3 regions of the Methylobacterium endophyticum genome follow, and region 2 is predicted to be linked to each of the others. Evidence: riboswitches for the same ligand, from Rfam matches in the RefSeq annotation. Region 2 holds a riboswitch; each other region holds the start of a gene.
What was found. A riboswitch is a leader RNA that binds a small molecule or an ion and turns the genes downstream of it on or off. The one in region 2 is predicted to bind cobalamin.
Positions count from the first base shown of each region.

Region 1: linked by a shared signal. The riboswitch ahead of ACP56T_RS14190 (CbtB domain-containing protein) and the one ahead of ACP56T_RS15550 (TonB-dependent receptor) in region 2 are both predicted to bind cobalamin.
Region 3: linked by a shared signal. The riboswitch ahead of ACP56T_RS07655 (TonB-dependent receptor plug domain-containing protein) and the one ahead of ACP56T_RS15550 (TonB-dependent receptor) in region 2 are both predicted to bind cobalamin.

Region 1 is NZ_JBNHES010000012.1:45,536-48,801, forward strand. It holds gene ACP56T_RS14175 (cobyric acid synthase) at 1-49, opposite strand, end outside; gene cobO (cob(I)yrinic acid a,c-diamide adenosyltransferase) at 228-842, opposite strand; gene cobU (bifunctional adenosylcobinamide kinase/adenosylcobinamide-phosphate guanylyltransferase) at 839-1,360, opposite strand; cobalamin riboswitch at 1,437-1,630, shown strand; gene ACP56T_RS14190 (CbtB domain-containing protein) at 1,668-1,850, shown strand; gene ACP56T_RS14195 (CbtA family protein) at 1,881-2,630, shown strand; gene ACP56T_RS14200 (DUF1636 family protein) at 2,623-3,012, shown strand; gene cobW (cobalamin biosynthesis protein CobW) at 3,009-3,266, shown strand, end outside.
Region 2 is NZ_JBNHES010000014.1:31,774-35,039, forward strand. It holds gene ACP56T_RS15550 (TonB-dependent receptor) at 1-1,349, opposite strand, end outside; cobalamin riboswitch at 1,471-1,672, opposite strand; gene ACP56T_RS15555 (efflux RND transporter permease subunit) at 1,765-3,266, opposite strand, start outside.
Region 3 is NZ_JBNHES010000005.1:62,695-65,960, forward strand. It holds gene ACP56T_RS07645 (c-type cytochrome) at 1-209, shown strand, start outside; gene ACP56T_RS07650 (Crp/Fnr family transcriptional regulator) at 216-956, opposite strand; cobalamin riboswitch at 1,446-1,647, shown strand; gene ACP56T_RS07655 (TonB-dependent receptor plug domain-containing protein) at 1,771-3,266, shown strand, end outside.

The sequences.
Region 1 (3,266 bases), on a different contig from region 2:
ACTTGCCGACATCCGAGCCGGTGCCCTGGATCATGATGGCGCGGGTCATGGCGCAAATGTCCTTCCTTCTCCCCCTCGCGGGAGAAGGTGGCCCGCGAAGCGGGTCGGATGAGGGGAGCGACCTTTCCGGAGAGGGCGCTCCCCTCTCCCGACCCTCGCCGACGCGAGGGCCACCCTCCCCCGCAGAGGGGGGAGGGAGGAGCGCCTGATCCGGCGGACGCGCCTCGTCAAAACTCGATCCCCTCCTGCGCCTTCACCCCGGCGGAGAAGTGGTGCTTCACGTTGCCCATCTCGGTGACGAGATCGGCCGCCTCGATCAGCGCCGGCTTGGCGTTTCGGCCGGTGACGACGACATGCAGGTCCGGCCGCCGGGCGGAGAGGGTCGCGACCACGGCGTCGAGGTCGAGATAGCCGTAGCGGAGCGCGATGTTGAGCTCGTCCAGCACGATGAGCCGGATGCTCTCGTCGGCCATGAGCTCGCGGGCCTTGGCCCAGGCCTCCTCGCAGGCGGCGATGTCGCGGGCCTTGTCCTGCGTCTCCCAGGTGAAGCCCTCGCCGAGCGTGTGCCAGGAGACCTGGGTGCCGAAGCGTTCGAGGGCATGCCTCTCACCCGTGTCCCAGCCGCCCTTGATGAACTGCACGCAGGCGACCCACCAGCCGCGCCCCAGCGCCCGCAGCATCAGCCCGAGGGATGCCGTGGTCTTGCCCTTGCCGGGGCCCGTGTTGACGATGAGCAGGCCCTTCTCGATGGTCTTGCCCGCGACCTCGGCGTCCTGAGCGGCCTTGCGCTTCTCCATCTTGGCGCGATGGCGGTCTTCATCCCGAACTCGATCTTCGCTCATCGGGGCTCCTTCACGGTCATCGGCAGGCCCGCCACCATGAAGATCACCGCGTCGGCGGCGGCGGCGAGGGCCTGGTGGAGCCGCCCCGCCTCGTCGCGGAAGCGGCGGGCGAGGGCGTTGTCGGGCACGATCCCGAGACCCACCTCGTTGCCGACGAGCACGAGCGGGCCGGGCGCCTCCGCGCAAGCCGCTACGAGCGCCCGCGACGCCGCCGGAACGTCGGCCTCCGACAGGATCAGGTTCGTGAGCCAGAGGGTCAGGCAGTCGACCAGCACCGGACCGCGCGCGGCGGAGACCGCCTCGGGGAGGCGGAGGGGCACGTCCTGCGTGATCCAGCCGCCGGACCGGCGCTCACGGTGGATCGCGATGCGCTCGCGCATCTCGTCGTCATAGGCCTGGGCGGTGGCGAGGTAGAGCCAGGGCGCCGGACGGGCCTCGATCAGCGCCTCGGCGTGCCGGCTCTTGCCGGAGCGGGCGCCGCCGAGCACCAGGGTCATCCGGGGAGCGGGGGAAGGCATCCGGCTCCTTTGCCCGAAAGCCGCCGCCCCGGTCAAAGGGCCGGCCCTTCCCGCGTTGTGCGCATCGCGGCGACAGGTTACAAGCGATGAGGACGGTGCCCCGGCAACGGGGTGAAAAGGGAATGCGGTGACGGGAGCGATCCCGGATTCCGCGGCTGCCCCCGCAACTGTGAGCGGCTAGCTCCTGCCAACACCCACCGGAAGCGTCCGGGAAGGCGGCAGGCGCGGCGATCCGCGAGCCAGGAGACCTGCCGTCGCCCGCGTTCCACAACCGATGCCGCCGGCGGGGCGGCGGGAGACGTTCGACATGACCAGCACCGTCCAGACCCTCGGCCGCATCGAGACCCGCACCGGCGAGCGCCTCGCCGCCGTCGCCATGGCCGCCCTGTTCGGGTTCGGGCTGGTGTTCATGGCGGGCTTCTCGCCGGCCTCCGTGCTGCACAACGCGGCGCACGACTTCCGGCATACCCAGAACTTTCCCTGCCACTGAGCGCACGCGCTCCCCTCAGGCAGGTTTCCCATGATCGTCCGGCTTCTGTCGGCGGCGCTCGCCGCCGGCTTCTTCGCGGCCGTCGTCGCGACGGGTCTTCAGCTCGCGCTGACATCCCCCCTCATCATCGCCGCCGAGCGCTACGAGACGGGTGCGCATGCGGCTGTGCCCTCGCGCGCCATCGTCCACGCGAATCTCGTCATCCCGGTCCACGACCACGGGCACGCTCAGGCCCCCGCCGATGCGAAGCCCGAATGGCAACCCGCGCCCGGCCTGCCGCGCATGGCCTTCACCGGCCTCGCCACCCTGGTCGGGGCGGTGGGCTACGCGCTGCTGCTCGGCGCCGCGATGGTCGCCATCGGCCGCGAGCCGACGCCGGAGCGCGGGCTCGCCTTCGCCGTCGCCGGCTTCCTCGCCGTGGCGCTCGCGCCGGCGCTCGGCCTGCCGCCGGAACTGCCCGGCAGCGAGGCGGCGCCCCTCGCCGCCCGCCAGGCATGGTGGGCGATGACCGCTCTCTCCACCGCCATGGGGCTCTATCTCATCCTGATCCGGCGCGTGCCCATCACCATCCTCGGCGGGCTCGTGCTGATCGTGGCGCCGCACGTCGCCGGCGCGCCGGAGGCGGCTGAAACGGCATCCGCCCTCCCGGCAGGGCTCGCGGCGCAGTTCGCAGCCCGCTCGCTGGCGGTCTCCTTCGTGTTCTGGGCGGCGATCGGCCTCGGCTTCGGCTGGACCTGGCGGCGGTTCGGCGCGGCGACGGGTGAGACCGCCCGTGCCTGATCCCGTCACCCTCTATGTCTGCACCACCTGCCGCGCGGAGGGCGACGCCTCCGAGCCGAGGGCCGGGGCGAGGCTGCTGTCGTCCCTGAGCGAGGCGCTGGCGGAGCGTCCCGCCGCCGGCATCCGCATCGAGCCGGTGGAGTGCCTCTCCGTCTGCAAGCGCGCCTGCACCGTGGCCGTCGCCTCCCCCGGCCGCTGGACCTACGTCTACGGCGATCTCGACCCGGCCACCTCCGCCGCGACGATCCTCGACGGGATCGGCCTCTATGCCGACACGCCGGACGGGATCGTGCCCTGGAAGGCCCGGCCGCAAGCCTTCAAGTCGGGCGTCGTCGCCCGCGTCCCGCCCCTCCCGCAGCCCATGCCCGAGGCCGCCGAATGACCCTTCTCGCCAAGATCCCCTGCACCATCGTCACCGGCTTCCTCGGAGCCGGCAAGACGACGCTGGTGCGCCATCTGCTCGAGAATGCCGGCGGGCGCCGCATCGCCATCCTCGTCAACGAGTTCGGCGATGTCGGCTTCGACAAATCCTTCCTCGCCGCCTGCGGGGTCGAGGGCTGCACCGAGGAGTCCATCGTCGAATTGCCCAACGGCTGCATCTGCTGCACCGTCGCCGACGACTTCGTGCCGGCCCTG
Region 2 (3,266 bases):
AGGAAGGAGAGCCGGTCGGTGAGGATCAGCCGGTCCTCGGCGAAGACGGAGGCCTGGTTGGTCTGCGTCGCGTAGGCCGGAATCGCGCGCCCGTTCTGCGGAAACAGGCCGGGATCGTAGCCCATCGCCGGCACGCTGGTGCTGGTATCGAAATAGAAGTTGTTGGTGTGGCGGAAATCGACATGGTTCACGTCGAAGCCGGCCGAGAACTCGTTGCGCAGGCCGAAGACGTTGCCCTTGACGGTCGCGTCGAAGCGGTTCCCGATCTGCTCCTGCTGGTGGTAGATCTCGAGATAGTCCGAGCGGTCGATCAGCCCCGTGCCGCGATTGAAGGCGTATTGCTCCACGTCGAGCCAGTGGCGTCGGCTCTGCAAGCGGTAGGCGGTGTTGCGGATGGTGACATCGGCAGTGGGCGTCCACTCGGCCTTGAGCTGGGTCCAGTTGTCGGCCCATGTCACCTTGGCGTCGCGGACATTGTAGTTGTTGAAGCGCAGCGCATTCAGGATGCGCCCCTCGACCAGCGGCGAGCCCCAGTAGCGGGCCGGCTCCTGGTAGCCGAGATCGTGCGAGAGGGTGAAGGCGAGGTCGGGGGTCGCCTGGAGCAGCAGCGCGCCGGAGACCGCGAGGTTGCGGAAATCGCCCTCCGGCCGCATCCAGCCATCCGAGCGGTTGCCGCTGACATTGAGACGATAGGCGATGGATTCGCCGATGGGGCCGCCGGAATCGAAGGCGAGCCGCGCGGTGCCGTCCGAGCCGATGGCGGCGCGCGCTGCGTTGATGGGGATGAAGCTCGGCTTCTTGGTCACGACGTTGACGACGCCGCCGATGGCGCCGTCCCCGTAGAGCACGGAGGCCGGCCCGCGCAGCACCTCGATCCGCTCGATGTTCCAGGTGTCGAAGGGGAAGGTGACGGTGCCGGCGCCCACGAACAGGCGGGTGCCGTCGTAGAGCTGCTGGATCGAGTTCGGCCCGGCGAAGCCCCGGCTCGCAAAGGCGCCGTTGCCGTTGCCGGGAGCGGCGATGGTGGTGATGCCGGTGGCGTTCTCGGTGACGGCCTCCTGCACGGTGTTCTGGCCGCGCAGCCGCGCGGTCTCGCCGGCGATCACGTCGACGCTGGCCGGGGTCTCCAGCGGCGTCAGGCCGAGGCGGCTCGCGCCCCGGTCGGGGGTGCGCAGGTTGAGCCCGACCGGATCGGCGCGGGTGAGGCTGACGCCGCCGCCACGGCCCTCGACGGAGAGCTGGTCGAGGACGACGCCGTCCTGGGCCGGCTCGGCCTGGGCGGCGGCGGGGAGGAGCAGGCAGAGCGCGCACAGGCTCGCGCTGTGCGACAGGTTCGAAAGGCGGGACACGGGATGGGCCTCGGGCAACGGCAGTGGCACGTCACCGCGAACGAGGCCGGATCACACGGGATGCACGCAGGCAGCCGGGCGCTTCGACACCCGCCAGGACACCCCGCCCGACGCGTTTCGCGTGTGACCACGACTGACGGCAGGTCTCCTGGCTCGCGGGTCGCTGCCCTCTCACCGTCTTCCCGGACGAGGCTCGTCCAGTGACACGGGTGGCGGAGGGCTCGCCGCTTACAGTTGCGGGGGCAGCCGCGGCATCGGGGCAAAACCCCTCACCGCGTTCCCTTTTGATCCTCTCGCGAGGAACCGTCGCCCTCACGGTAGGAGGCGGGTGGCGGCCGCGTCAATCGGCCCGAGCACGCGGCCGTGGGTTGTGGCGCGCCGAGCACAATCGGGAAACACGCGCCCCGGCGGCTCCCTACTCCGCCGCGACGCGGGGCGGCCGATAGGCGGGGGGATGCTCGTCATTGGCCGGATCGCCGACGCGCGTGAAATCCGGCTCGCCGTCCGGCTCGTCGCGGGCACCGACGAAGCGCGAAAAGAGCCGCACGAACAGGCGCGAGAGGTCGTCCATCAGCACGAAGAAGGCCGGCACGAAAAGCAGCGACAGGCCCGTCGAGACGATCAGCCCGCCGATCACCGCGATCGCCATGGGCGCGCGGAACTCGCCGCCGATGCCGAGCGCCATGGCGGAGGGCACCATGCCGGCGGCCATGGCGATGGTGGTCATCACGATGGGCCGCGCGCGTTTGCGGCCGGCATCCACGATTGCCGTGGCCCGGTCGACGCCGGCGCGCATCTCCTCCACGGCGAAGTCGACCAGCATGATCGCGTTCTTCGTCACCACGCCCATGAGCATGAGGATGCCGATGACGACGGGCATCGAGATCGGCTTGTTGAAGATCAGCAGGCCGAGGATGGCGCCGCCGATGGAGAGCGGCAGCGAGAACAGGATCGTCATCGGCTGGAGGAAGTTGCCGAAGAGCAGCACCAGCACGCCCGTGACCATCATCAGCCCGGCGCCGATGGCGAGCGCGAAGCCCTCGAAGACCTCGCCCATCACCTCGGCATCGCCCGTCTGGCTGATGGTGACGCCGGGGGGCAGGTTCCTGGCAGCCGGCAGGGCCATCACGCTGGCGATGAGCGAACCCAGCGCGTCCGAGCCCCGCATATCCGCCTCGATGGCGACGCGCACGGAGCGGTCGTAGCGGTCGATGGCGGTGGGGCCCTGGCCGAGGGTGAGGTCGGCGACGGTGGAGAGCGGCACGGCGGCGCCCCCCTTCACCGGGACCTTCATGGTCTCGATCTCGGAGAGATGCCCGCGCATGCTCTCCGGCAGTTGCACCCGGATCGGCACCTGCCGGTCGCGCGCGTTGAACTTGGCGAGGTTGGCGCCGATGTCGCCGATGGTGCCGACGCGGACCGTCTCCGCGATCAGGTCCGTCGAGACACCGAGATCGGCGGCGACGCCGGCTTTCGGCGTGATGCGGATCTCGGTGCGGTCGAGGGGCGCCGTCGAGATGACGTTGACGAGATGGGGCACGCCGGCCGCCTCGCGCTGGAGACGCGCCGCGACATCGGCCACCACCGCCTTGTCGGGCCCGGCAATGATGAGGGCGAGGTCGCGCTGGCCGCCCTCGCGGAGCGCCCAGAAGCGGATGTCCGGCTCCTGGCGCAGGATCTCGCCGACCTCGACATCGACCTGCTTCTGGGTGCGGTGGCGCTCGTTCTTGGGCGTCAGGTTGATGGTGAGGCTCGCGAGACGGACCTCCTTCTTGCCCGGCAACTGGCGGCCGCCATCCACGAAGACGCTGCGTACCTCCGGCAACGCCCGGATCTTCTCGACCAGCGTGTCGGTGACGCGGGTCGTCTCGGAAAGCTTGGCGCCCGGCGGCAGCTCCACCACGAAGAGCGTGCGCG
Region 3 (3,266 bases), on a different contig from region 2:
CCCGCTGCCACGCCGTCGGCAGGACCGGGACGAGCCCGCTGCGGCAGGCTCCTCCCTTCCGCACCCTCCACGAGCGCTATCCCGTCGAGAATCTCGAGGAGGCGCTGACCGAGGGCATCCGCACGGGCCATCCCTCGATGCCAGAGTTCAGGTTCGACCCGGACGAGGCGGAGGCGATCATCGCCTACCTGAAATCGCTGGAGAGCTGAGGGCCCTCAGCCGGCGGCGAGGGCTTCCAGCCGGTCGAGGTCGAGTAGGCGCACGCCCCCCGGCACGAGCAGCAGGGTATCGGCGCGGTCGAGCCGGGACAGCATCCGGCTCACCGTCTCCATGGTCAGCCCGAGATGGTCGGCCATGTCCTGCCGGCCCATCGGCAGCTCGACCGTGACGGAGCTGTGCCCGGCACGCGCGAAGCGGGCCCGCAGCGACAGCAGGAACGCCGCCACCTTCTCCTCGGCCGTGCGGCGCCCGAGGAGAAGCATCTGGTCCTGCGCGAGCGCCAGCTCGTAGCCGGCCCGCTCGTACAGGCTCCTGAGCAGATGGGGCTTCGACTCGACCAGGGCGGCGAAGTCCTGGCGGCCGAAGCGGCAGGTCCGCACCGGGCCGAGCGCCTCGGCGGAGACCGGGTGGCGCACCTGCGGGACGAGGCCCAGGAAGTCCCCCGGCAGCGCGAAGCCCATGACCTGACGCCGGCCGTCCGGGAGCAGGCGGACGAGGCGCAGCGTCCCCTCGATGACGTTGAAGACCGAACAGGCCGGCTCGTCCTGCCCGAACAGGGTCTGGCCCTTGTCGAGGGTGAGGTGCTGGCTCAGCGCCTCCAGATCGCCGAGTTCGGCCGGCGTCAGCACGGAACAGATTCCGGCCAGCCGCGCGCCGCACTCGCCGCAGCTCTCCGCCTGACGCTTGTGATGGCACGCGTGGGCAAGCCTCTCGCCCGCGCCCGTGTCGACCGGCATGGAAGCCTCCTCCGGGGAAGCGGACGGCACAGCCCGCCATCCGGCCGGCTCCCGTCCGGCGCCGAGGATGGACCGGGCCGGGCGCGGCGCATTGATCCACCGCAAGGTGATGACCGGGGGGCACGGGACGGCACCGAGCCGAGCGCGCGCGCCACCAGCCCGAGGTCGAAGGCCGGGACGGGCTACGAAACGGTGTCCCGCCTCGAACGGCCGCCGACGACAGCTGAACGGAGCTGGCGAGCGGCGGCAGGGTGGAGGCAACGGTCCCGCCGGGGCCCCTGGAGGAGGCCATGACCCCTCAGATCGAGAGCGCGGCCGCCGTCGACGCCGACATGGCCGACCTCGTGCGGTCGCTCTCCGAGAACGGGCTCCATCACCGGATCGCGGCCTGTCGCGCAGGGTGATCGTCGGGACCGCCCGCCGGATGTGACCGCTCGGGCACATCCGCGCCGGATCGCGGCGGCCGCGTTGACTCGGGGGGCGGCCGCCTCCTACCGTGAGGGCGACGGTTCCTCGCGAGAGGATCAAAAGGGAACGCGGTGAGGGGTTTTGCTCCGATGCCGCGGCTGCCCCCGCAACTGTAAGCGGCGAGCCCTCCGCCACCCGTGTCACTGGACGAGCCTCGTCCGGGAAGACGGTGAGAGGGCAGCGACCCGCGAGCCAGGAGACCTGCCGTCAGTCGTGGTCACACGCGAAACGCGTCGGGCGGGGTGTCCTGGCGGGTGTCGAAGCGCCCGGCTGCCGTCGTGCATCCCGTGTGGTCCGGCCTCGTTCGCGGTGACGTGCCACTGCCGTTGCCCGAGGCTCGTTGTCCGTGATTTCTCCCTCTCGATCCGCGCTCCCGCGAGCGCTGGCGCTGTCCTGCGCGGGCACCTGCCTGCTGCTCTCGTGTCCCGCTCTCGCGCAGCAGAGCGCGGCCCCCTTCGCGGCGACGCCCCTCGGGACCGCGGCGGCGGTCTCGCTCTCCGAGCTTTCCGTGAGCGCCACAGGCGTGCCGACCCCGATCGCGCTCACCGGATCGAGCGTCACCGTGCTCACCGCCGAGACCCTGGAGGCCCAGCAGCGCCGCACCGCTCCCGATGCGCTCCAGCAGGTGCCCGGCCTCAACGTCGTGCAGACCGGCGGGCCCGGCGGCCAGACCTCGGTGTTCATTCGAGGCGCGAACTCGAACCATGTGAAGGTGCTGATCGACGGCATCGACGCCACCGATCCCTCGAATCCCAACGGCTCCTTCGATTTCGGCCAGCTCCTGACCGAGGATCTGTCGCGCATCGAGGTGCTGCGCGGGCCCCAGAGCGGGCTCTACGGCTCGGACGCCATCGGCGGCGTGGTCTCCTTCACGACGAAGCGCGGCGAAGGGCCAGCCAAGGCGAGCCTGCGGGTCGAGGGCGGCTCGTTCGGCACCTTCAACCAGAGCGGCCGGATCAGCGGCGCGCAGGACGGGTTCGATTATTCGGTGTCGGTGCAGCACCTGCGGGCCGCCGCGACCCCGGTGACGCCCGGCTATCTGCTCGCGCCCGGCACGGCGATCCACCCGAACTATTACGACAACGAAACCGTCTCGGCGCGGTTCGGCTACCAGTTCACCGACAGCTTCCGCGTCAACTCCATCACGCGCTTCGTCAACTCGAAGCTACTGATCTCGACCGACGACTACAACACCTTCCCCGTCACGATCGGCGGCCTGCGGGGCCAAGCCGACGTGCAGCAGGTCTTCTCCCGCAACGAGGCCGAGTGGACGCCGTTCGCCGGCTTCCACAACCTCTTCGCGGTCAACTACTCGAACCTGTTCAACCGCCAGGTCTCGAACGCCTACGACCCCTTCAACCCGCTGCCGACCACCGGGCTCGGCGAGCGCACCCGCTACGAGTATCGCGGCGACTACCAGCTCTCCCCCGGCAACCTCGTGCTGTTCGGCGCGCAGCGGGACGACGAGAGCCTGTCCACCGCCGATCCGAACCCGTTCGGCAGCGGCAACCTCAAGGCGAAGAACGGCAACACCGCGGGATACGCGGAGGCACAGCTCACGCCCTTCGAGCGGGCGGCGCTCGTCGCCAATATCCGCCACGACGAGAACGACGCGTTCGGCCCGGCCACCACCTTCCGCGTGGCGCCGAGCTACATCCTTCCCTTCACCGACACGCGCATCAAGGGCAGCGTCGGCACCGGCTTCAAGGCACCGACGCTGAGCCAGCTCTACCAGAGCTTCCCGGCCTTCAACTTCTTCGCCAACCCGAACCTGAAGCCGGAGGAGAGCCTCGGCTACGATGCCGGCATCGAGCAGCCGCTGGGGGATCGAATCCTCGTCGG